Regions from separate parts of the Sphaerisporangium siamense genome, predicted to be linked through region 3. Evidence: riboswitches for the same ligand, from Rfam matches in the RefSeq annotation. Region 3 holds a riboswitch; each other region holds the start of a gene.
What was found. A riboswitch is a leader RNA that binds a small molecule or an ion and turns the genes downstream of it on or off. The one in region 3 is predicted to bind cyclic di-AMP.

Region 1: another riboswitch for cyclic di-AMP. It lies ahead of BJ982_RS40405 (hypothetical protein); the one in region 3 lies ahead of BJ982_RS17740 (coiled-coil domain-containing protein).
Region 2: another riboswitch for cyclic di-AMP. It lies ahead of BJ982_RS39950 (C40 family peptidase); the one in region 3 lies ahead of BJ982_RS17740 (coiled-coil domain-containing protein).
Region 4: another riboswitch for cyclic di-AMP. It lies ahead of BJ982_RS29200 (CHAP domain-containing protein); the one in region 3 lies ahead of BJ982_RS17740 (coiled-coil domain-containing protein).

The regions. Positions count from the first base shown of each region.
Region 1 covers NZ_JACHND010000001.1:3,177,643-3,182,868, reverse strand. The annotation lists gene BJ982_RS14665 (VOC family protein) at 1-585, opposite strand, end outside; gene BJ982_RS14660 (alpha/beta fold hydrolase) at 604-1,446, opposite strand; gene BJ982_RS14655 (helix-turn-helix domain-containing protein) at 1,733-2,896, shown strand; tRNA gene BJ982_RS14650 (tRNA-Lys) at 2,949-3,022, opposite strand; gene BJ982_RS40405 (hypothetical protein) at 3,138-3,725, opposite strand; cyclic di-AMP (ydaO/yuaA leader) riboswitch at 4,073-4,203, opposite strand; gene BJ982_RS14640 (OsmC family protein) at 4,810-5,208, opposite strand.
Region 2 covers NZ_JACHND010000001.1:7,029,993-7,035,218, forward strand. The annotation lists gene BJ982_RS32060 (M48 family metallopeptidase) at 1-1,163, opposite strand, end outside; gene BJ982_RS32065 (peptidase MA family metallohydrolase) at 1,228-2,121, opposite strand; gene BJ982_RS32070 (CHAP domain-containing protein) at 2,409-3,281, shown strand; gene BJ982_RS39950 (C40 family peptidase) at 3,389-3,961, opposite strand; cyclic di-AMP (ydaO/yuaA leader) riboswitch at 4,044-4,204, opposite strand; gene BJ982_RS32080 (ArsR/SmtB family transcription factor) at 4,639-5,214, shown strand; gene BJ982_RS32085 (MFS transporter) at 5,211-5,226, shown strand, end outside.
Region 3 covers NZ_JACHND010000001.1:3,878,645-3,883,870, forward strand. The annotation lists gene BJ982_RS17735 (M50 family metallopeptidase) at 235-1,542, shown strand; gene BJ982_RS17740 (coiled-coil domain-containing protein) at 1,583-2,527, opposite strand; cyclic di-AMP (ydaO/yuaA leader) riboswitch at 2,562-2,698, opposite strand; gene galT (galactose-1-phosphate uridylyltransferase) at 2,766-3,845, opposite strand; gene BJ982_RS17750 (DeoR/GlpR family DNA-binding transcription regulator) at 3,842-4,642, opposite strand; gene BJ982_RS40910 (50S ribosomal protein bL37) at 4,818-4,895, shown strand; gene BJ982_RS17755 (TIGR03086 family metal-binding protein) at 4,912-5,226, opposite strand, start outside.
Region 4 covers NZ_JACHND010000001.1:6,379,416-6,384,641, forward strand. The annotation lists gene BJ982_RS29195 (hypothetical protein) at 1-637, opposite strand, end outside; cyclic di-AMP (ydaO/yuaA leader) riboswitch at 1,341-1,492, shown strand; gene BJ982_RS29200 (CHAP domain-containing protein) at 1,507-2,223, shown strand; gene BJ982_RS29205 (ABC transporter substrate-binding protein) at 2,619-3,959, shown strand; gene BJ982_RS29210 (carbohydrate ABC transporter permease) at 4,073-5,038, shown strand; gene BJ982_RS29215 (carbohydrate ABC transporter permease) at 5,035-5,226, shown strand, end outside.

The sequences.
Region 1 (5,226 bases), 700 kb from region 3:
GCCGTCCACGAACGCGATGCTGTGGTGCCGCGGGTTGGTGTGCAGGAACGTGGCCTGGAACGGCGTGCGCATGGTGTCGCTGATCTTGAAGCCGAGCACGTCCGTGTAGAACCGCTGCTGGGCGGACACGTCCGGGCTGGCGAGGACCACGTGGCCGAGGCCCAGCTCACCGGTGATGAAGCGCTCGACGTCGCGGGCCGAGGTGAACTCGCCCTCACCGCTCGTGGCGCCGTGGAAGAGCTCGACGCGGTTGCCTGCCGGGTCGAGGAAGTGGACCATTCCGGCGACGCGGCGGATCTCCAGCTCGCGCTGCGACGCCTGCCGGGCGATGACACCGTGGTCGCTGAGCTCGTCCATCGCGGCGCGGAGCGCGTCGGCGTCGGCGAGTTCCCAGCCGTAGTACGCGCCGCCGTCACGGTCGGACGCCTCGACGGTGATGCGGTGGTGGCGGTCGTCGATGCGGAAGTGGGTGGTGTCGTCCTCACCCGCGACCCGCTGCATGCCGAGGATGTCGGTGGCGTAGGTCGTGAACGCGTCCGGCTCGCGCGCGGACAGGCCGAGGTATCCGAGCTGCTTGATGTCCATCTGTCTGGCTCCTAACGGTCAGTTCGCTGCCTTGAGGAAGTTCCGGAGGAGGACCGCGTAGGCGCCGGCCCGCTCGATCTGCACCCAGTGGCCGCACTGCGGGAAGATGTGCAGTTCCGCGTTGGGCAGGTGCTGCTGGAGGTACACGCTGGAGTCGGGCGTCACGAACCGGTCCTCGCGGCCGTGCACGAGGAGGAACGGGTGCGCCATCCGGCGCAGCGCCGACGGCGGCACGGCGGCCTCGGCGGGGGAGGACGAGAAGAAACGCTCGTACGAGCGGCGGATCTCCGGCCGCATGATCTCCTTGTGGCGCTCCTCGGCGATGGCCGCGATCGACGCCCCGAGCCCGGTCTCGTCGTAGACGAACCACTTCGTCAGGTTCTCCAGGGCGCTGAGCGTGGGATCCTTGTAGAAGGAGACCATCCGCATGACCTCGGGCGTCGGCTGCGAGTGACCGCCCGCGCTGCCCATGAGAGAGACCTTGCGGACACGCTCCGGGGCCGCCATGACCATGTGCATCGCGAGGGCGCCGCCCATCGAGTTGCCGACCAGGTGGGCCTGCTCGATGCCGTGGGCGTCCATGAGGGCCAGCACCTGGTCCACGCGCATGCGCAGCCAGCCGATGAGGCTCCCGGGCATATCCTCGGGGTGGTCGGTACGGCCGTAGCCGACGAGGTCCGGGGCGAGGACCCGGTAATCGTCCGAGAGGGCCGGGATGAACCCGCGCCAGTTCGACGCGGCGTTGGCACCGGGGCCGCCACCGTGCAGCAATATCACGGCTTCCTTACCCTCGTCACCGGAGTCCAGAAAGAACGTGGAATAGCCGTTGGTGGTAACGGTCCGCTCAGTGGTTTCGGCCACGTGAATCAGTTTCCTTCCCAATCCTGCACGGAATTCGCTCAGCATGGGCCGAGTGTTTTCGCGCAGGCGTGATCAGCGGGTGTGAGTATTCGCCGTATCGCCCGGGCGGTGGCGGGGGTCGGCCGTGGCCGGGGGCGCGGCGACGGCGTCGCCGCCCTCACTCCACACCTTGCGTGGATGTGCTATATCGGTAACCGTAGACGGGCGGCACGCGGACGCGCTTCGGACGATCTGTCGCCGGTTCACCGGCGGGATCAGACCATGTGTCGGAGGGAGAGGACCGCCGATGAGCCTTGACGACAAGCTCCAGGATCTGGCTGACCGCCTGGGCGTCGCGCTGGTGGTGCTCGACCGCGACCTGAAGCTGGTGGCGTACAGCATCCATGACAACGCCACCCGCCGGGGGCGCCTCGCCAGGCTGCTGGCGGAGTCGGCCAGCCCCCTCACGGACGCCCTGGTGAAGGAGTACCAGCTGTGGGCCGCCACGCGTCCGGTGCGGTTGAAGGACGACGGGGAGAATGGGCCGCGCGTGGTTCTGCCGCTCCGGCATGAAAGGCAGTTGGTGGGTTATGTCTACCATGTCGAAGATCGGGAGCCGACGGCGGACGATCTTAGTCTGCTCGAATCCGCGGCCACCGAGATCGGAGTATTGATGGCCCTGCGGATCTCCGACCTCAGGCACCGTACGGAGCATTCCAAGCTGCTGCTTTCCGCGCTTCTCGGGGATTCGCCGGCGGGGCGGCGGCAGGCAGCGGAAACCCTGGTAAGGGAAGGGCTCATCGAGGACGTCGACCAATATTCCGTGCTCGTCTGCCAGGCCCCGGACACGCTTCCGAGATCGCTTGTCCGGCTGGCCGTGGAAGCGACTCTCGAATTCACCGCGCGGGCCACGACCGTGAAGATCGTCGGGGCCACGCTCGGGCTCGACGGGGTCGTTCTCTTTCCCCGTCCGGTCAATCGGGAAAGGCTCGACCGGGCGCTCTTCGGGCCTCGGCTGGAGGACATCGTCGCCGGGGTGGGGAGCGTGAAGCCCTCGCTGGCGGAGGCCGTCGACTCCTATCGGGAGGCGCGGCTCGCCTGCCGGGCCTCCCGGCTCGACCCGCAGCGGTACGGCAAACGGGTCTTCTGGGCGGATCTCGGGCTCGACCGGCTGCTGCTGCAGCTACCGCTGGAACGCCTGACCCCGGAGGACTTTCCGGTCGCGGTGCAGCGGCTCCTGGCATCGCCGCACGGGGTCGAGCTGGCGGGGACGCTGGAGGCGTATCTGGAGTGCGGCGGCGAGATCCAGGGCACGGCCCGCCGGCTGAGCGTCCACCGCAGCACGCTCTACTATCGGCTGGACCGCATCAGGGAGATCGTCGGCTACGACATCACCGACAGCGCGCTCCGCCTGGACCTGCACGCGGGCCTGCGGATCGCCCGCCTCGCGGGCCACTGGCCCAAGGGCTAGAGAAGACATGACAAACCCCAGCTCGAAGCACCCGAGCTGGGGTTTGTTCCTGTGCGCCGCCAGGGACTCGAACCCCGGACCCGCTGATTAAGAGTCAGCTGCTCTAACCAACTGAGCTAGCGGCGCATTCGGCTACGGCGACTTTAGCAGTCCCCGCGTGGCTCCGCACATCGGGCGGGCGGGCGTAGCCGTGCCTCACGGGGAGCCCCGCCGGCGTGGGGCTCCACGGTCTCGGGGGGCGTCAGTTGCCTTCGCCGGCGAGGGTGACGGGGGTGGGGGGCGGGGAGGCCGGCTTGGCGTCGCGGACGCCCCAGGCGCCGGTGGAGAACGGGACCGGGTAGTTCTTCTTGCCCACGCCGTCGCCCCACTTGGTGATCACGTACTCGACGTTGATGTGGCCGGCGTCGAAGCCCTTGACGGTGAGCGTGGTGTCGCTGAAGGCGCCGCCGGTCAGCTCCGCGAAGGTCTTGCCGTCGATGTCGAGCATCACGCCGTTGTTGGAGGGGATGCCCGGGCCGCGGTCGCCGATGAAGAAGGGGGCCTTCTTGCCCTTGTAGAACACGTATCCCTCGGTGCCGAGCGGCCAGCTCGGGCTGGCGAACAGGCCCTTCTGCATCGGCTTGCCGATGGCGGGGAGACCGGTGTCGCCCATGCGCCCGGAGGCGTCGTCCCAGAAGTAGGAGGCCTTGGTGGAGCCCTTGAGCAGGATGGGCTTGTCGACCTGGACGGTCGCGGCGGGCGTGGGGGTGGCGTCGTCGGCGTGGGCCGCGACGGTGGTGGCGCCGAAGGCGGTGGTGGCTGCGAGGCAGGCGCCGAGGATACAGGACATCGGTCGCCAGTTAGGGGGTACAGCGAAAGAAGTCATGGGGAGATCGGATCTTTCATCAGAAGACAAAGGCCGCACTCCGGGCCGCGCCGGGACGGGGGTGGAAAGCGCTGTCACTCAGGGGGCCGGCGGGGCAGTGCGCCCATCGCCGGGCCGGCGCGTTCCGTGTGGTGCAAGCAGGTGCAAGTAGGGCTGTGGCGTTCTCGCCACGACGTCACAGAGGGCGAGCGCGAAGGTGTCGCCCGGTGGACGGCTGCTACGAGCCGACTTGTCCGCCGCTTCTGACGGCGAAGATCCGGGGCTTATGGTAGCCCGGGGAATGGGCTCCGCGGAGTGGGGTGCTCCACTCGGTCTCCTCTCCAATCACGTCTACCGGGTTAGCTGACGGGTTCGGGCTTGGAGTAGCTCCCTACCGCTGGCGCGGATTCACCCCAAAGGACGTGGGTCCCCGGCTCCCCTCGGCCACGTACGGCCTTGGAGACTCGACGGCGGGCGGCGGCCTTCGGGCTGAAGACCAGGTCACCGCCCGTCTTGGGTTAAGACCTTACCCACTTAGTCAGGACAAAGCCAACGTTATCCCCCAAAAGTATTAGAAGATCTACCTCTTGACCACGAACTTCGCGTTTCGGGCATCCTCTGCCGGTAACCCGCACCGCCCCCGCGCCGCTCCAGGGGCGCGGGGGGTAAAGACGGTAAGTAAAGAGGAGGACGCCGTCACGTGCCCGGGATGCCGTCGCGCGAGAGGACGGCCACGTCGGGTCCACGGGGATCGGCGAGGGGGCACGGGGGCGAAAGGTGGGGACATGTGTCGGGGCCGGGCAGTCCCCCGCCTGCCCGGCCCCGATCTCAAACGGTCCGGCGCCGATGCCTTCCCCCAAACGCATCGGGCGGTCCCGCTGACGGACGCGGTCCCCCACCGCGTCCTTTCAGAAAAGATCTCGCAGGCCCCGCAGGATGCCGGTCGCATCCCTTGTGACCTGCCTTAACACTACATACCGGGGCCTGAGCTGCTCGTCATCGCAGGGTATAGATTCGGTCAGAGTCCCAGGGGTTGACCGGGTACGGATGGACCCGGAGGCGCAGGCGGCTATTCAGGCAGTTCGAGCGCGACCTCGACGCCCTCCTGGAGGGTGCGGCTCACGGTGCAGTACTTCTCGTGCACCCGCCGCGCCACCGCGCGGTACACCTCGTCGGCCTTGTCGTCGCCCTCGGGAAGCTCGACGTCGTAGGTGATGGTGATCGTGCCGAGCAGGTTGGACTCGGCCTTGTCGGCCTGGACGGTCATGGCCAGGCGCACGAGCCGATGGTCGCGCTGGGCGGTGAGGGGCTCCACCGTGACGATGTTGCAGCCGCCCACCGCGGCCAGCAGGAGCTCGACGGGGGTGAAGACCCCTTCGTCGTCGCCGCCGCCCATGGCGACCTCCGCGCCGCGGGCGTTGCGCGCCACGAAGCCGCCGTCTGTTCGCTCAACGTTCACCGATGCCATGGCAGGAGCCTAGAGCCG
Region 2 (5,226 bases), 3.2 Mb from region 3:
TTGGTGACGGCCAGCCGCTTCTGCATCGCCACGAACGTCGCCGGGTCGCGGGTGAGGTCGAGCGCGTGGACGTCCGCCCGGGCCTCGACCGCCCGGCTCACCACGTTCTCCACCGGACCGGCCAGCACGGAGGCGAGCGTGACCAGGCCGAGCAGCAGCCCCACCGACCGGGGGTCGCCCACCGACGGCGTCCCGGCGCGGCGGCGCACCGCGGGCGCGCCGGCCACCAGGTACAGCAGGCACGCGCCCGCCGCGGCGCCGAGCCCGCCGACCAGCGTGCCGTACAGCACGTCGTCCTCGCGGGCGTGGCCGAGCTCGTGCGCGACCACCAGCGCGACCTCCTTCCGCGGAGCGCGCAGCAGCGTGTCGTAGACGACGACGCGCCGGGTCGCGCCGAAGCCGGAGACGTAGGCGTTGAGCGCGGTGGTCCGGCGGGATGCGTCGGCGACCAGGACGTCACGCACGGGGACGCCGTCGCGGCCGGCCATCGCGATCAGATCGGCGCGCAGCGGCCCGTGCGGCAGGGGCCTGAAGTCGCTGAACAGCGGCTCCACGACGACGGGGTAGGCGAACGACGCCGCGACGGTGAGGGCGAAGGCCCCCGCGGCGGCGGGGATCCACCAGCGGGCCCGGAACCGGCGGGCCAGCCACACCACCGCGACGATCATCACGGCGATCAGCACGGTCTGGACGGCGAAGCTCTTCAGCCGGTCGAGCGACCACCCGGCCCAGCCCTGCGTGGACAGCCCGTACGCGCGCAGGCGGGTCTCGTACCACATGCCGAACGGCCACTTGAGCAGCAGCGTCACCGCCGACAGCAGCAGCACCCCGGCCAGGGCGCGCAGCCACCACGGCCCTTTGAGCCGGCCCACCACCCACGCCCCCACCGGGGTGAGGACCAGCGCGCCCGCCACCAGCAGCGTCACGGCCAGCGACAGGTAGGACGGCGGGCTGACGGCGGCGTCGAAGGCGGCGGCCCGGGAGATCTGCGCGGGGGTGAAGTCGCGGGCCGGGTCGGGCGGCACGGCCGGGGCGCCGCCCAGGGGGTCCCAGGGCGTCGTGAGCGCGACGACGGCGGCCATGACCGCGCCGAGCGCCACGAGCGCGGCGCCCGCCGCGCGCACGCGCCTGCCGGGGCGGGTCTCCTCGGTCAGCTCCGCCACCAATACCAGCCTTTCTCCCGTGCCCCGCGGTCACGGCCCCTGGCGCGGCGCCTGCGACGGGCGGTCACGACAGCTCCGCCACCACGTAGGCGCGCCAGGCGGCGGTGAACCGCTCCGCGCTCACTCCGAGCACGCGGGGAAGCGCGCCCGGCGCGCCGCCCCCGCTGAACTCACGGTAGAGGGCGACAAGGGCCCGCTCACCGTAACGGGCCACGACATACCGGCAGGCGAGCCACGCCTCCTCGTACGCCTGCGCCAGGCGCGGCGATCCCGGGGCGAAGGCGTCCGGGCCCGGCAGCGCGACCGGGCGCCGGCCCGCGCGGACCTCGGCGGCCAGCTCGGCGGCGGCCGTCGGCACCGGGATGCCCGAGTCCAGGTAGCCGACGTAGTCGGCGAAGCCTTCCACGAGCCACTTCGGCGTGCGGGCGTCCGTGGCCGCGCCGGTGGCGAGGTGGGTGAGCTCGTGGGCCAGGACGACGTCGCGCCCGGCGTCGCTGAGCCGGGCGTACGCGGCGGGCTCGACGATCACGCGGTCCGCCGCCGCGACCGCGGCGAGCCCGCGCACCGAGGCGGGCACGGCGAGCGCGGCGGCCTGCGCGGTGGTGCCGGGCAGCAGTACCAGCGGCCGCACCGGCCCGCCCAGTCGCGCCACGGCACGCGCGGCCCGGTCGGCCCCGCGGGCCAGGTCGGCCGTCTCGGCGGCGCCCGCCCGTGCCGCGGCGAGCACTACGGCGCGCTCCCCCGTGACGATCCTCGCCCCCGCCCAGATCTCCGGGCGCCCGGCCACCGCGGCCCGCGCGAGGCTCTCCGGGTCGGGAGTGGCGGCGGGCGGGGCCGCGAGGACGGCCGAGGCCCCGGGCGCGGCCGGGAGGGCGCCCCAGAGCGCCGGAGCGGCCGTCGGCGCGCTCAGGGCCGCCAGCAGGCCCGCCAGTGAGGCCCCCAGCCGGACGACGCGCATGCGGGCAATCTACCGGGCGCCCCGCCCCTGAAACGCGCCCCCGAGGGCGCGGCTCCGGGACGGGGTGAGGCACGCGCGACGGCGGGAACACTCCCTGTGGGCACGTCCTCGTCCTCGGAGGCGCGATCTGACGGGCGTGCCGGGCAGTCCTGGACGGCCGGAAGCCGCCCGGGCCGGGAAGGGCCCCGGCGGATCGCCTGAGGCGTCCGGCCGTGCACGCCTGACGGCTGCGGATCATCGACCACATTCCGCGTCAGGGGGCGCGTCACGACCCGTGGAGGCCGGCCATGAGCAAGGCCAAGATCAAAACGGAGTACGAGCTCGTACAGGAGAACGTCGACCAGCCCCCGTGGGGGCCCACCGAGCCGGACGAGGAGGAGGTCCTCATCGGTCTCGGCTACCACCTCAACGAGGAGACCGGCGTCTACGAAGGCTTGCCGAGGACCATGGTCACGGAGGCCGAGAGGATGCTCCAGGAGGCCCGCATGGACCTCGGGATGAGCGGCCGTCCGAACCAGATCACCGAGGACTACGCCTCGCGCAACGGCTCGGAGTTCCTGACGGCCCACTGGTGTGACATGGCGGTCACCCACTGGGCCCGGGAGTCCGGCAACAGGAAGGCGGTGCTGCCGGAGGGCGACCGGGCGTACACCGTCTGGCACGCCGAGGACGGCCTGCGGCTCGGCCGCTGGCACACGGGCACGGTGGCCCAGATCAAGGAGCACGCCCGCCCGGGGGCGATCATGTTCGTCGACCACCAGGGATCGAACGACATCGGCGCGATCGACCACGTGGGCGTGGTGGAGGTCAACCTGGGCGACGGCCGCCTGCAGACCATCGAGGGCAACGTGAGCGACAGGTGCGTCCGCACCGTGCGCGGCGCGGCCGACATCGCCGGATTCTGGAATCCCGCCTACAACTGGACGGAGGCCATGGTGGAGAAGCTTCCGACGCTCCACGAGGGCGACCACGGCAAGCACGTGCGGACGATGCATCACCTGATGCTGGCCCGGGACACCACGGGGCTGGAGGGCCTCGGGGACGACGCCTTCACCGCGGAGCACGCGGCCGGCATCCGCCGGCTGCAGCAGGCCGCGGGCGTCGAGGTCGACGCGATCGTCGGCCCTGAGACCTGGAGCGTGCTGCTCGCGGTCCGGTAGGGCCGCCGGGCGTCGCGTGCGCCGGGAACGCGAAGGCCCCGTCCGCCCGCGAGGGGTGAGGGGGACGGGGCCTTCGGTCCGGTGCGCTCAGCGCGGGCCCGGACCGGTCACGCGCCGGGGCGGACGGCTCCGACGAAGCTGCCCTTGCGGTAGCCGTTGAGCTTGTCGATCCGCACCCGCGAGCCGCTGTTCGGGGAGTGGATCATCTTGCCGTGGCCGACGTACATGCCGACGTGGCCGAGGCCGCGGAAGAACATCAGGTCGCCCGGCTGGAGGTGCTTCCACGAGACCTTCTTGCGCACCGCGCGGTACTGCGCGCCGGTGACACGGGGCAGCTTGACCCCGGCCTTGCGCCAGGAGTACAGGACCAGACCCGAGCAGTCGAACGCGCCGGGGCCGGTGGCGCCCCAGCGGTAGGGGTCGCCGATCTGCCTCTTGGCCACGGCCACGGCGGTGCGCGCCTTGACGCGCTGCCGTGCGGCCTTGCTCAGCTTGGTCTTCTTGGTCTTCTTGGTCTTCGACGTCTTCGCGGCCGTGGAGCCCGTGGTGGTCGCCGCCGACTCGCTCTGGGTGGTCGCCGCGGGTTCCGCCGAGGCCACCGGGGGAACGACGGGAGTGACCGGCGTGGCGGCGTCCGCCGCCGGCACCTGCAGGGTCGCCAGGGCGACGGAGGCCGTCACGGTCAGGACGGCGCCGCCGAGGGAGAACCTGGCGATTCGGGGCAGGCGGGGGCTAGGGGTGGTGCTGGACAGGATCGCTCCTAGAATCTTCCACTTACGCCTACCGGGTTAGCTGACGGATTCGGGCATGGAAGCAGCCCTACGGCGCGCGGGGCGCCGATTCACCCCCGGCCTTCCGGCTGGAAGGCCAATTGGGTCCCCGGCTCCGTGCTCCTTGCCGCACGGATTCGGCAGGCCGCCGCGGTGTGGGTTCCTTGTGGGGTTCCCGGTTTCGCCGGCATGTGCCGGCGACGACGGCCGAATGGATGGGTGGTACGTCGGCCGATCTTGCGGACCGGCCCTCGTTCGCGACGGCATGGCGTTGCTCGCCGCGGCCCAGAAGCTACACAGATTGCGAAATTCCAGCAAAGGGTGGGTCAACGAAACGTAGATCATTACGACTGATCACTAACCGATAACGCCTGCATATCAATGCCCTCTGTTACCCGAATGTGATTCCTCTCACATAGCCGGAAACATGGCCCGCCCTTCGTCACATCCGTCACATCCGTCACACAAGTCTTGATCTTGGACGGGCCGGATCGGCGGTTGCGGGCCTCTCCAGAGATGTCAATATGCAAGAGTTCTTTAGCAATGTCTGTTGCGCAAGGCATGTTGCTCATGCCAGCGTGGGGCCCATGGAGAACGAGAACGTCCGGCAGATCACCGACTCGCGCGTGCTGGCCGCCCTGGCCCATCCCCTGCGGCGCCGTCTCATGGACGCGCTCAAGGTCTACGGGCCCTGCACCGCCAGCATGCTGGCCGAGCACACCGGCCAGGCCGTGGCCAACGTCAGCCACCACCTGCGGGTCCTCGCCTCGGGCGAACTGGTCGAGGAGGCCCCCGAGCTGGCCCGCGACCGGCGTGAGCGCTGGTGGCGCCTGGTGTCGGCCTCGCTCCGGTGGTCCACCCGCGACTTCGAGTCCGACCCCGCCTCCGCCGCCGTGGCCGGCGCCGCCGAATCGCTCAACCTGGACCACCACGTGGCCATCGTCCGCGCCTACTACGCCATGACCGAGGACGAGCGCGCGGCCTGGGACAACGCGCCGTTCTCCGCCGACAAGTGGCTGCGGCTGACGCCCGCCGAGCTCGCCGAGGTGAGCCGGGAGGTCGTCGCCCTGTTCGACCGCTGGGCGGCCCGTGACGTCCCCGACGACGGCGCCTCCAGGGACCCGGTGTTCCTGTTCGCCTTCGGCGTCCCGGGGCGTCCATGAGCGCCCTGGACG
Region 3 (5,226 bases):
TGGCTTAGGAACAGACCCGGCATATGTCGCTTCGCCGGTTCATATCCCACGGTGTCTAGATGATTGCTGACCGTCAATGCAGTCTCTCGATTCGGTCCACGCCGCGCAAGTCACTCCTACGCTTGGTCGTTGATGCCGTTTTCCCGGTGCGGCGGGAGTGCGCGCGGAGTTCGGTTAGGCTCGGAGAGGGCATTGCGCGCCGCAGCCGTCTTCTCCGCAGGTGGGGGTAGGTCTATGAGCTGGCTCATCGTGGCCGGGTTTCTCATCTTCTTCCTCGGGATGGCCTTGTCCATTGCCCTGCACGAGCTCGGGCACCTCGTTCCCGCCAAGCTCTTCGGGGTGAAGGTCACGCAGTACATGGTCGGTTTCGGGCCCACGGTCTGGTCCCGGCGGCGCGGCGAAACCGAATACGGCCTCAAGTGGATTCCGTTCGGCGGTTACATCCGCATGATCGGTCCCCTTCCTCCCCGGCCCACCGACGATCCGAACAAACTGCGCAGTCTGCCCACCGGCCCGTGGCAGGGGCTCATCGAGACCGCCAGGCAGGCGTCCCTGGAGGAGGTACGCCCCGGCGACGAGAACCGCGTGCTGTACCGCAAGCCGTGGTGGCAGAGGTTCATCATCTTCCTCGGTGGGCCGCTCATGAACTTCCTTCTCGCGTTCGCCCTGTTCGCGGTGGTGTTCATGGGCTTCGGCGTCGAGGTCGCCAAGCCCACGGTGGCCAAGGTGTCGCAGTGCGTCATGACCGTGGCGCAGGAGTCCAAGGGCCAGAAGTGCGACTCCACCTTCAAGCCGACCCCCGCCGCGCTCGCCGGGCTCCGGCCCAACGACACCATCGTCTCCTTCGACGGCAAGCCGGTGCGCACGTGGGACGACGCCACCGGCTACATCCGGTCGCACGGCGCGGGCCCGGTCACCATCGGCATCCGCCGCGACGGCGCCCCCATGACGCTCACCACCAGCCTCATCGCCCAGGACCGCCCCTCCGTCGCGGAGCCGGGCAAGGTCGACAAGGGCGTCGGCTTCCTGGGCGTCACCCCGGTCAGCGTGGTCGAGAAGCAGGGCTTCGGGTACACCCTCGGCGCCATGTGGGACATCACCGCCCGCACCGCCCACGCGCTGTCGCAGTTCCCGCAGCGCCTGGTCGGCGTGTGGCAGGCCGCCTTCGGCGGGGCGGAGCGTCAGCTCGACAGCCCGCAGAGCATCGTCGGCGCGGGCCGCATCGGCGGCGAGATCGCCGCGTCCGCGCTGCCCATGGAAGGCAAGATCGTCGCGTTCATCCAGCTCCTGGCGGGCGTGAACCTGGCGATCGGCATGTTCAACCTCATCCCGCTGCTGCCGCTGGACGGCGGCCAGATCGCGGGCGCCCTGTGGGAGGGCCTCAAGCGCGGGTACGCCCGCGTGCGGCGCCGCTCGATGCCGGGCTACGTCGACATCGCCAAGGCCCTTCCCCTGACCTACGCGATGGTCGCGATCCTGCTCGTCGTCGGCGGCCTGCTGGTCTACGCCGACATCGTCGCCCCGATCCGCCTCACCGGCTGACCCCGCGGGCCCGGCCGAGGCCGCCGGCCCGGCCGAGGGGCTAGTACATCGAGATGTGCACGTGGTCGAAGTGGTTGGCCGTGATGCCGCCGCGGTTCGCCATCGCGCGCCAGCCGGGGAAGCCCATGTTGTAGATGCGCTGCCGGTAGATCACGTACTTGACGCCCAGCTTGCCGCCGTTCTTGATCGCCCAGGCGGCGATCTGCTCGCCCAGCGCGACCTGGGCGGCGGACGGCATCGCGCCGCCGGAGCTGAGCATGAAGTCGCAGGCTCGGCCGAGGGGATGCTCGCCGGAGTTCTCGGCGCGGTAGCAGCCGATCGGGAACCGCATGGCGAAGTGGTCCTTGATCTCGGCGCGGATCAGCCGCATGCGGGGGGTGATGTTCTCGCCTCCCGAGGGCAGCTCCGGCGCCCACGACCCGTTGGCCCTCTTGCCGGGCGCGGTCGGCACGAGCGTGTCCAGCTTGTCGTTGATCTGGTCGATCAGCTTCTCGGCCTCCTCGCGCTGCTCCTTCACCTCGGTCATGTCGGCGCGGAGCCGTTCGGTGAGCCGGGCGGCGTCGTCGGAGGCCTTCTTGCGCTCCTCCCGCACGGTCACGAACCTGGCGATCTTCGCCTCCTGCTCGTCGCGGAGCTGGGTGAGCAGCGCGGCGCCGCCGTAGCCGGGGGACAGGAGCTGGCCTGCCATGCCGAGGTTTCCCGCCTGGTACTGGAGCTGGGCCAGGTCGCCCACCTGTGCCTGCGCGGCCCGCAGGCCCGCCTCGGAGTCCTTCAGGCGCGAGCGCGCGGCCTTCTCGGCGGCCTTGGCCTCGGCCGTCGCGACGCGCTTGGCATTGTACTGCGCGATCAGCTTGTCGACCTGCTTGCCGAGCGACTCCAGTTGCGCCTTCAGCTGCTTTTCGGACGGCTTCGGCGCGGCGCCCGCCGTCGCCGTGCCGAGCAGGAGCCCGGCGGTGGTGAACGTGGCCAGAACGGCTGCGGCCACGCCGGCGTGGCGGCCTTTCCTCGGGGGCAGAGCCCTCTCCTCTCCATCTGCCGACCGGGTTAGCTGACGGGTTCGGGCCGGAGCAGCCCTACCACGGACGTGGATTCACCCCAAGAACCTATGGGTCCCCGGTTCCCGGGCGAGGCGCCTGGGATTTGGCGTACCGGCTGTTTCGGCCGGTGATGGATGGATGTTAGTACCTGACCATGGTCAGTGGGGACTTTGGGGCGAAATGTCGCTAAAAATCACCTGATGTCCGAAGTAGCTGGGCGGCCTCCTCCGGGAGCACGTCGTTGACGAACGCGCCCATCGCCGACTCCGAGCCGGCCAGGTACTTCAGCTTCTCCGCCGCCCTGCGGACGCTGAAGAGCTGGAGATGCAGGTAGGCCAGGTCGCGCCCCTGGCGCACCGGCGCCTGGTGCCAGGCGGCGACGTACGGCATCGCCACGCCGAACAGGCCGTCCAGCCGCCGCAGCACTCCGGTGTACAGCGGGCCGAACGACGCCCGCTCGCCGGCGTCCAGCGCAGTCAGGTCCGGCACCCGCCGGTGGGGGTAGACGTGCACCTCGAAGGGCCAGCGCGCCGCGGCCGGGACGAACGCCGTCCAGTGCTCGTTCTCGGCCACCACGCGCACCCCTGCCTTGCGCTCGGCGGCGAGCACGTCGGCGAACAGGTCGCCGCCCGTGCGCTCCCGGTGGCGCGCCGCCGAGGCCAGCATGCGCCGGGTCCGCGGGGTCACGTACGGGTAGGCGTAGATCTGCCCGTGCGGGTGCGTGAGCGTGATGCCGATCTCTGCGCCGCGGTTCTCGAAGCAGAACACCTGCTCCACGCCCGGCAGCCGCGACAGCTCGGTGGTGCGGTCGGCCCACGCCGCGAGCACCAGCTCGACCTGGGCGGGGGAGAGGGCGGCGAAGGAGGAGTCGTGCGCGGAGGTGAAGCACACCACCTCGCACCGCCCGGCGCCCGCCCGCGCCTCGCTCAGCCCGCCCGGATCCTCGTACGCGCCCGCCTGCCCGCCGAAGGACGGGAAGCGGTTCTCGAAGACCGCGACGTCGTAGTCGGGGGAGGGGATCTCGCTCGCCCGGCCCGGGGCGGACGGGCACAGCGGGCACTGGTCGGCGGGCGGCAGGAACGTGCGGCCCTGGCGGTGCCCGGCGATGGCGACCCACTCGTCGAGGACGGGGTCGTGCCGCAGCTCCGAGGCCGGGGGACGCGGCGGCAGGTCGCGGGTGTCGGCCGCGGAGCGGTCGGCGTCCGCGCGCCGGTCGAAGTAGATCAGCTCCCTGCCGTCCGCCAGGCGGGTGACCGTGCGCTTCACTGGGCCGCCGCCTCGGCCGCCTCGCGCGGGTCGGCGAGCACCAGCGCGCCCACCTGGTCGGCGAGGAGGGGACGCGCGTCTTCGGGCAGGCCCGTGTCGCTGATCAGCACGTGCGCCTCCTCGAGTTTGGCGATCGTGCTGATGCCGACCGTGCCCCACTTGGTGTGGTCGGCGAGCACGACCAGTTGCTGCGCGGCGGCGACCAGCTCTCTGTTGGTCTCGGCCTCCAGCAGGTTCGGCGTGGTGAAGCCCGCCCTGAGGTTCATGCCGTGGACGCCGAGCATGAGCGTGTCGACGTTCAGCTCGCGGATGGCGGCCACCGCGACCGGGCCGACCAGCGCGTCCGAGGGCGTGCGCACCCCGCCGGTGAGCACCACGGTCTGGTCCGGCCTGCCCGAGCGGTGGAAGACGTCGGCCACCTGCAGCGAGTTGGTGATGACGGTCAGCTCGGGGACGTCGGTCAGGAAGTGGGCGAGCGTCCAGGTCGTCGTGCCCGCCGACAGCGCGACCGCGGTGCCGGGGCGCACCAGTTCGGCGGCGCTGCGCGCGATGGCCTCCTTCTCGGCCTGCTGGCGCACGGACTTGGCGGCGAAGCCCGGCTCCTCGGTGGAACCGGCGCCGGTGGCCGTGGCGCCGCCGTGCACCTTCTCAACGAGTCCCCGCTCGGCGAGGACCTCCAGGTCCCTGCGGATCGTCATGTCCGAGACGCCGAGCTCGCGCACGAGGTCGGCGACGCGTGCCGCGCCGTTCCTGCGCACCCGCTCCAGGATCGCCTGCTGCCGCTGCTGTGCCAGCATCCCCCACCCCTTTCCCCACATTCCACCAAATTATTACATATCCCCACCGAACTGCTGTTTGAACGTGGTGGGGTCGTGCCGCCGCGCACGCGGTTCCTTTGACGTTTGGGCCTTGTACGGCCCCCGTTCACCGGGCGAGGGTGGGAGCACGAGACGAACCCGAAGGGACGCCGAGATGGCCAGACGCGCGCGCAAGAGCCGGGCACGCAAGAAGAGGAAGGCCAACCACGGCAAGCGCCCGGCGTCACGCTGAGACGCGCGGCACCGGCCTAGGGAGCCTCCGGCGGGCGGGCGCCCCGCCCCCAGGCCGCGAGCAGGCGCGTCTGCGCGTCGGCGTCCTCCGGCAGGGGCGGGCGATCTCCTATCACGCCCGCCTGCCGGTAGGCGTCCTCCGCCCCCGCGAACCACGCCGCGCAGACCTCGACCAGCTCGGGATCCAGACGGTCGCCGGCGTCGATGGCCGTCGCCAGGTCCCAGGTGTGGATCAACGTGTCGGCGAACAGCTCGGTGATGTACTCCTCGCCGGGGACGTCGCCGAAGGACAGGCGCACCGTCCTGGTCAGCACGTCGGCGGGCTCCGTGGC
Region 4 (5,226 bases), 2.5 Mb from region 3:
GCCCGTTGCGCACCAGCGAGGTGCCGAGCACGACGGTCTCCTCGCGGGGGCGGGGGTGCCGGACGGCGGGCTGGGAGCGCAGCCAGGCGAAGTCGTGGGTGATCAGCTCGGCCCCGAGGCGGCGCACGGCGGCGGCCAGGTCGGCGGGGACCGGCAGCGCGGTGAAGACGGTGAGGCGCCCGGCGCGTGCGGCGGCCCGCAGGCGCAGCGCGGCGGCCAGGCCGAGGACGCGCCGCGAGGGGGTGGCCTGGACGCGGGCGCGCAGCAGGGACGTGCCGGCGCGGGAGGTGAGCTGTTCGAGGACGCGGATCGTGGCGAGGCCGTCGTCCACCAGCACGAGGCGCGACGGCAGGGCGGTGAGCGAGGTGAGCTGCACCCGGCCGGAGAAGGCGTCGCCGAGCACCCAGGCGGCGCGGCGCCCCGGGCGGGGCATACGGCCGGCGGCGGTCTCGATCGTGAGCCCCGGCGGCAGGTCGAGCGAGGTGAGCTCGGCGCGTGTGACGCGCAGGGCCGGGAGCTTGGCGCGGGTGACCACGCGCATCTCCGGTCCCGCGACTCCGGCGTGCCGCGCCTCGACCGCGCAGAGCAACTGGAGGGGTGACTCCACCCAGGCGACGGCCGACCCCTGCTCCCGCACGCGGCTTCGACCGTTCCTCTCCACGCCGGGGATTGACGCTTTCACGACGCAAGCAAGGTAGCCGCGTGACGCGACGCGTGAGGTAACAACCGATGAACACGGTCTTACGGCCGCTGGACCAGGTTTGGAGCAACGGGCGCGGGATCGTGCCCGACACGCCACCGGAGCCTCGCATGACAGGAAACGCCCTCGGCGGCCGAACCCGCCCGGCCGGTGCCGTATCCGCCCTCGGGGTCCCTCAGAAGGGGGAACCACCTCCGTTCCCGGCTTCGGGGGTGAGACGCGGGGCCGCCGGGACGCGTCCCCGCCCTTCCGTCATAGGCGACGCCGGGCCGTCCGGCAACCCCCTGCGGGGACGCCTTGACATTCCCGCCGCCATGTCGCCCGGATATCCATTTCGTGCCACCGTGTCTCCCAGGTCACATCAGCCCCAGTGCCCTCGGCGGCCGGTGCCGGGATCCGTACGATGGGCGGATCGTCGCAGGTAAAGAGCGGGTCGGGAACGGCCCACGATCACCGGCCCCGTGACGCTTGGCGTCCCCGATCCCCACTCCAGACCAGAGATTTGTCCTGTTTGCATCTGTTTGTCCGATGTATTACGGTGGGTGGACTCCAGGCGGGGGAACGTCCGGATCGGACGCCTTCTTCATGCCGTGGAGCTTGCATAGCGTGACCGGTCCTCTGGGAGATCCCTCTCCCGCCGGCGCGTGCACCGCCGAGTCCGCCCTGTGCGGAGCCGGGGACCCACTTCTCTCCCCGGGGTGAATCGGGGCGCCATTCCCACGGACGCTCCGTAGGGCGAACTTCCACGCCCGAACCCGTCAGCTAACCCGGTAGGCGGCCGTGGAAGAAGGAGTCTCCCTTTGTCCATGTCCGACAACTTCGACAAGTTCGTACATCGGCTTCAGGATGCCCCGAAGAACCACTTGAAGTCTTTCGCGCTGGCCGGCCTGGTGGCCGCCCAGCTCGTGACGGGCGCCGCCTTCGCCGCCAACGCCGACACCGGTCCCGGGGGCTCCGGAGTCGCCAAGGTCGCCGGCGCCGAGGCCGCCCGCCTGGCGGAGGGCCTCAGCGCGCCCTCCGGAGCGCGGCACGTCTCCGCGCAGCAGCTCCTGACCCTGGCCGAGAGCCAGGTCGGCATCAGCGAGAACGCCTACGGCGGTGGCACGAAGTTCCACCGCTGGTACATGGAGAGCCCGCGGGCCCGTGAGACCGTCGCCCGTGACGGCGGCGCGATCAGCGCCTACGCCAACGCGCCCTGGTGCGACATGTTCGTCTCCTGGGTCGGCGACCAGCTCGGCATGCAGGACACCATGGGCTCGGACGCCTACACCGTCGCGCACGCCAAGTGGTTCGCCCAGCAGGGCCGCTTCGGCGAGACCCCGAGGCCCGGCGCGGTCGCGTTCTTCGCCTGGAACGGCACCAAGAGCGTCGACGCGATCGAGCACGTCGGGTTCGTCATCAAGGACAACGGCGACGGCACCATCAAGACCGTCGAGGGCAACACGGGCAACGGCAAGGTCGAGGTCCGCACCCGCACGACCGGCTCGGTCGCCGGGTACGGCTACCCCAACTACGCCGCCTGAGCCCCCGGCCGCCCGCGAGGCGGCCCCCATGACCACCAGCGGCGCGCCCCGCCTCCCGCGAGCGCCCGTCCTCCCCGACCGTACGGCCCGGCGTTTCCCGCTTCGCCGGGCCGTACGGCCTTTTCTGGACACGTTATGGGAGCGCTCCCAGAACATCCCGAACAGGGCCTGGCCGGGGCGCACCGCCGGGTGACCGACGCGGCGTAACAGTTCTGTTTCAACGTATTGACGGCGGTGTCGCCGATCGGCGACTCTTCGTGGGAGCGCTCCCAACCTCGCGCACGAGACCGCTCGTGGGACCACGGACGAGGTTCCAGCCACATCGCGGGGCCCGATATCGGGGCCGGCCCTCGATGCACCTCCCACTGACGGGCAACCACCGAGAGGGGTCCGGAATGAACCACAAGGCGCGCCGCGGCGGGAAGCTCGCCGCCGCGATGACGATGGCCGCCGCGCTGGGCGTCACCGCAGCCTGCTCCTCCGGCGGCACCGCCGCCGAGGGCACCTCGTCGGCCGCACCGGCGGAGAAGATCACCCTGACGCTGCAGACCTTCGGCGGCGGCACCAACTTCGGCTACAAGGCCGCCGTCGAGAAGTGGAACGCCGAGCACCCGGACGTCCAGGTCAAGTACACCAACCTCACCGACAGCTTCGAGAACGTCTACTGGCCCCAGATGCTCCAGTGGCTCCAGTCGGGCACCGGCGCCGGCGACGTCGTGGGCATCGACGAGGGCGGCATGGGCCTGGCCAAGGCGCGCCCGCAGTTCTTCACCGACCTCGGCCAGTACGGGCTGAACTCCCGCAAGGCCGACTTCCCCGCCTGGAAGTGGGAGAACGGCCTCACCGCCGACGGCAAGCTGTTCGCCCTCGGCACCGACGTCGGCGGCATGAGCATCTGCTACCGCGCCGACCTGTTCGAGAAGGCCGGGCTGCCGGCGAACCGCGACGAGGTCTCCAAGCTGTGGAGCGGCGGCTGGGACGACTTCATCAAGGCCGGCCAGAACTTCCAGGCGAAGGTCAAGGACGCCAAGTTCGTGGACAGCGTCAACACCATCTACAACGTGGTGCTGTCGCAGGAGTCCGCCAAGAACGGCAACGTCACCTACTTCGACCGCGACCAGAAGCTCATCGCCGGCACCAACCCGGCGGTCAGGACGGCCTTCGACCTCACCCAGAAGATCAGCCAGGCCGGGCTGACGGCCAAGCTGCAGAACTTCACCGACCCCTGGAACACCGGCTTCGTGAAGTCGCAGTTCGCCACGCTCGGCTGCCCCGGCTGGATGCTCGGCGTCGTCTCCGGCACCGCGGGCGACGCGTTCAAGGGCAAGTGGGACGTCGCCACCGTCCCGGGCGGCGGCGGCAACTGGGGCGGCTCCTGGCTCGCCGTGCCCAAGCAGTCCAAGCACCCCAAGGAGGCCGCCGAGCTGGCCGGTTATCTGACCGGCCCCGAGGCCCAGCTCATGGCGTTCAAGGAGGGCGGCAACCTGCCGAGCACGCTGGCCGCGCAGGACGACCCCGCGCTGCAGGGCGCGACCAACCCCTACTTCGGCGACGCGCCGATCGGCAAGATCTTCGGGCCGTCCATCAAGTCGCTCCAGCCGACGTTCCTCGGCGAGCGGCACGCGCAGGTCAAGCGCGAGGTGGAACAGGTCATCACCGGCATGGACCAGGGCTCGGTGCCGTACGCCGAAGCCTGGGACAAGTTCGTCGCCGCGGGTGAGAAGGCGGCGCGCTGACCGCCGCCCCCGCCACCGGCTCCGCCCATCGACCGTCACCGACGAACGAAGGAGTCCAGGGCTCCCCCGCCCGCGCCGCGGAACCCGCGGCCGGGCGGGGCCCCGCACCGCCGATGAGCGTCAACACCCAACCCCGGCGGGCGGACCCGGCGCCACCCGAGCGCCGCCCGCGCGCCCCGCGCCTCACCTGGTCCAGGTTCGACGTCAAGGCCGCCCCCTACCTGCTGATCTCGCCGTACTTCCTGCTCTTCGCGGTCTTCGGGCTGTTCCCGCTGGTGTTCACCCTGTGGGTCTCGCTGCGGGACTACGGCCTGGCCGGCGGCGAGGCGACCTACACCGGGCTGGACAACTACGCCGCGCTGCTGGCCGACGCCGACTTCTGGAACGCGGTGGTCAACACGATCGGCATCTTCGCGCTGGCCACGGTCCCGCAGCTCGTGCTGGCGCTGCTGCTGGCCAACGCGCTCAACAAGCGGCTGCGCGGACGGCTGCTGCTGCGCCTCGGGGTGCTGGTGCCGCTGGTCACCTCGGTGGTGGCCGTGGCCGTCGTCTTCACCCAGCTCTACGGCCGCGACTACGGCCTGGTCAACTGGCTGCTCGACCTGCTCGGCCTGGACCGGCACATCGACTGGCAGAGCACCAGGTGGTCGTCCTGGACGGCGATCGCCACCATGGTGGACTGGCGGTGGACCGGCTACAACGCGATCATCTACCTGGCCGCCATGCAGACCATCCCCCGCCAGCTCTACGAGGCGGCGGCGATCGACGGGGCCTCGGGCCGCCGGCAGTTCTGGAGCATCACGCTGCCGATGATCCGGCCCACGGTCCTGTTCACCGTCTTCGTGTCCACGATCGGCGGCCTCACCCTGTTCGCCGAGCCGGTCATGTTCGCCGGCAACCGCATGGACGGCGGCACCACCGGCCAGTTCCAGACGATCGCGATGTACATCGTCGAGCAGGGGTTCAGGAACTTCGACTACGGCTACGCGGCCGCCGCCGCCTGGCTGCTGTTCGTCCTCATCCTCCTCGGCGTCGGGCTCAACTACACCCTCGCCCGCAGGATTGGAGGCTCACGATGACCGCGATCACCTCACCCGCGGCGGCGGAGCGCGACCGGCGGGACCCGTTCCGCGCCACGCCCCTCACCAGGATCGGCCTCGGCGTCACGCTCGTCCTGTCGATCTTCCCGATCTACTGGATGATCATCATCGCCTCGCGGACCAACTCCGACGCCGTGGACGTGCCGCCCCCGCTGCTGCCGGGCGGC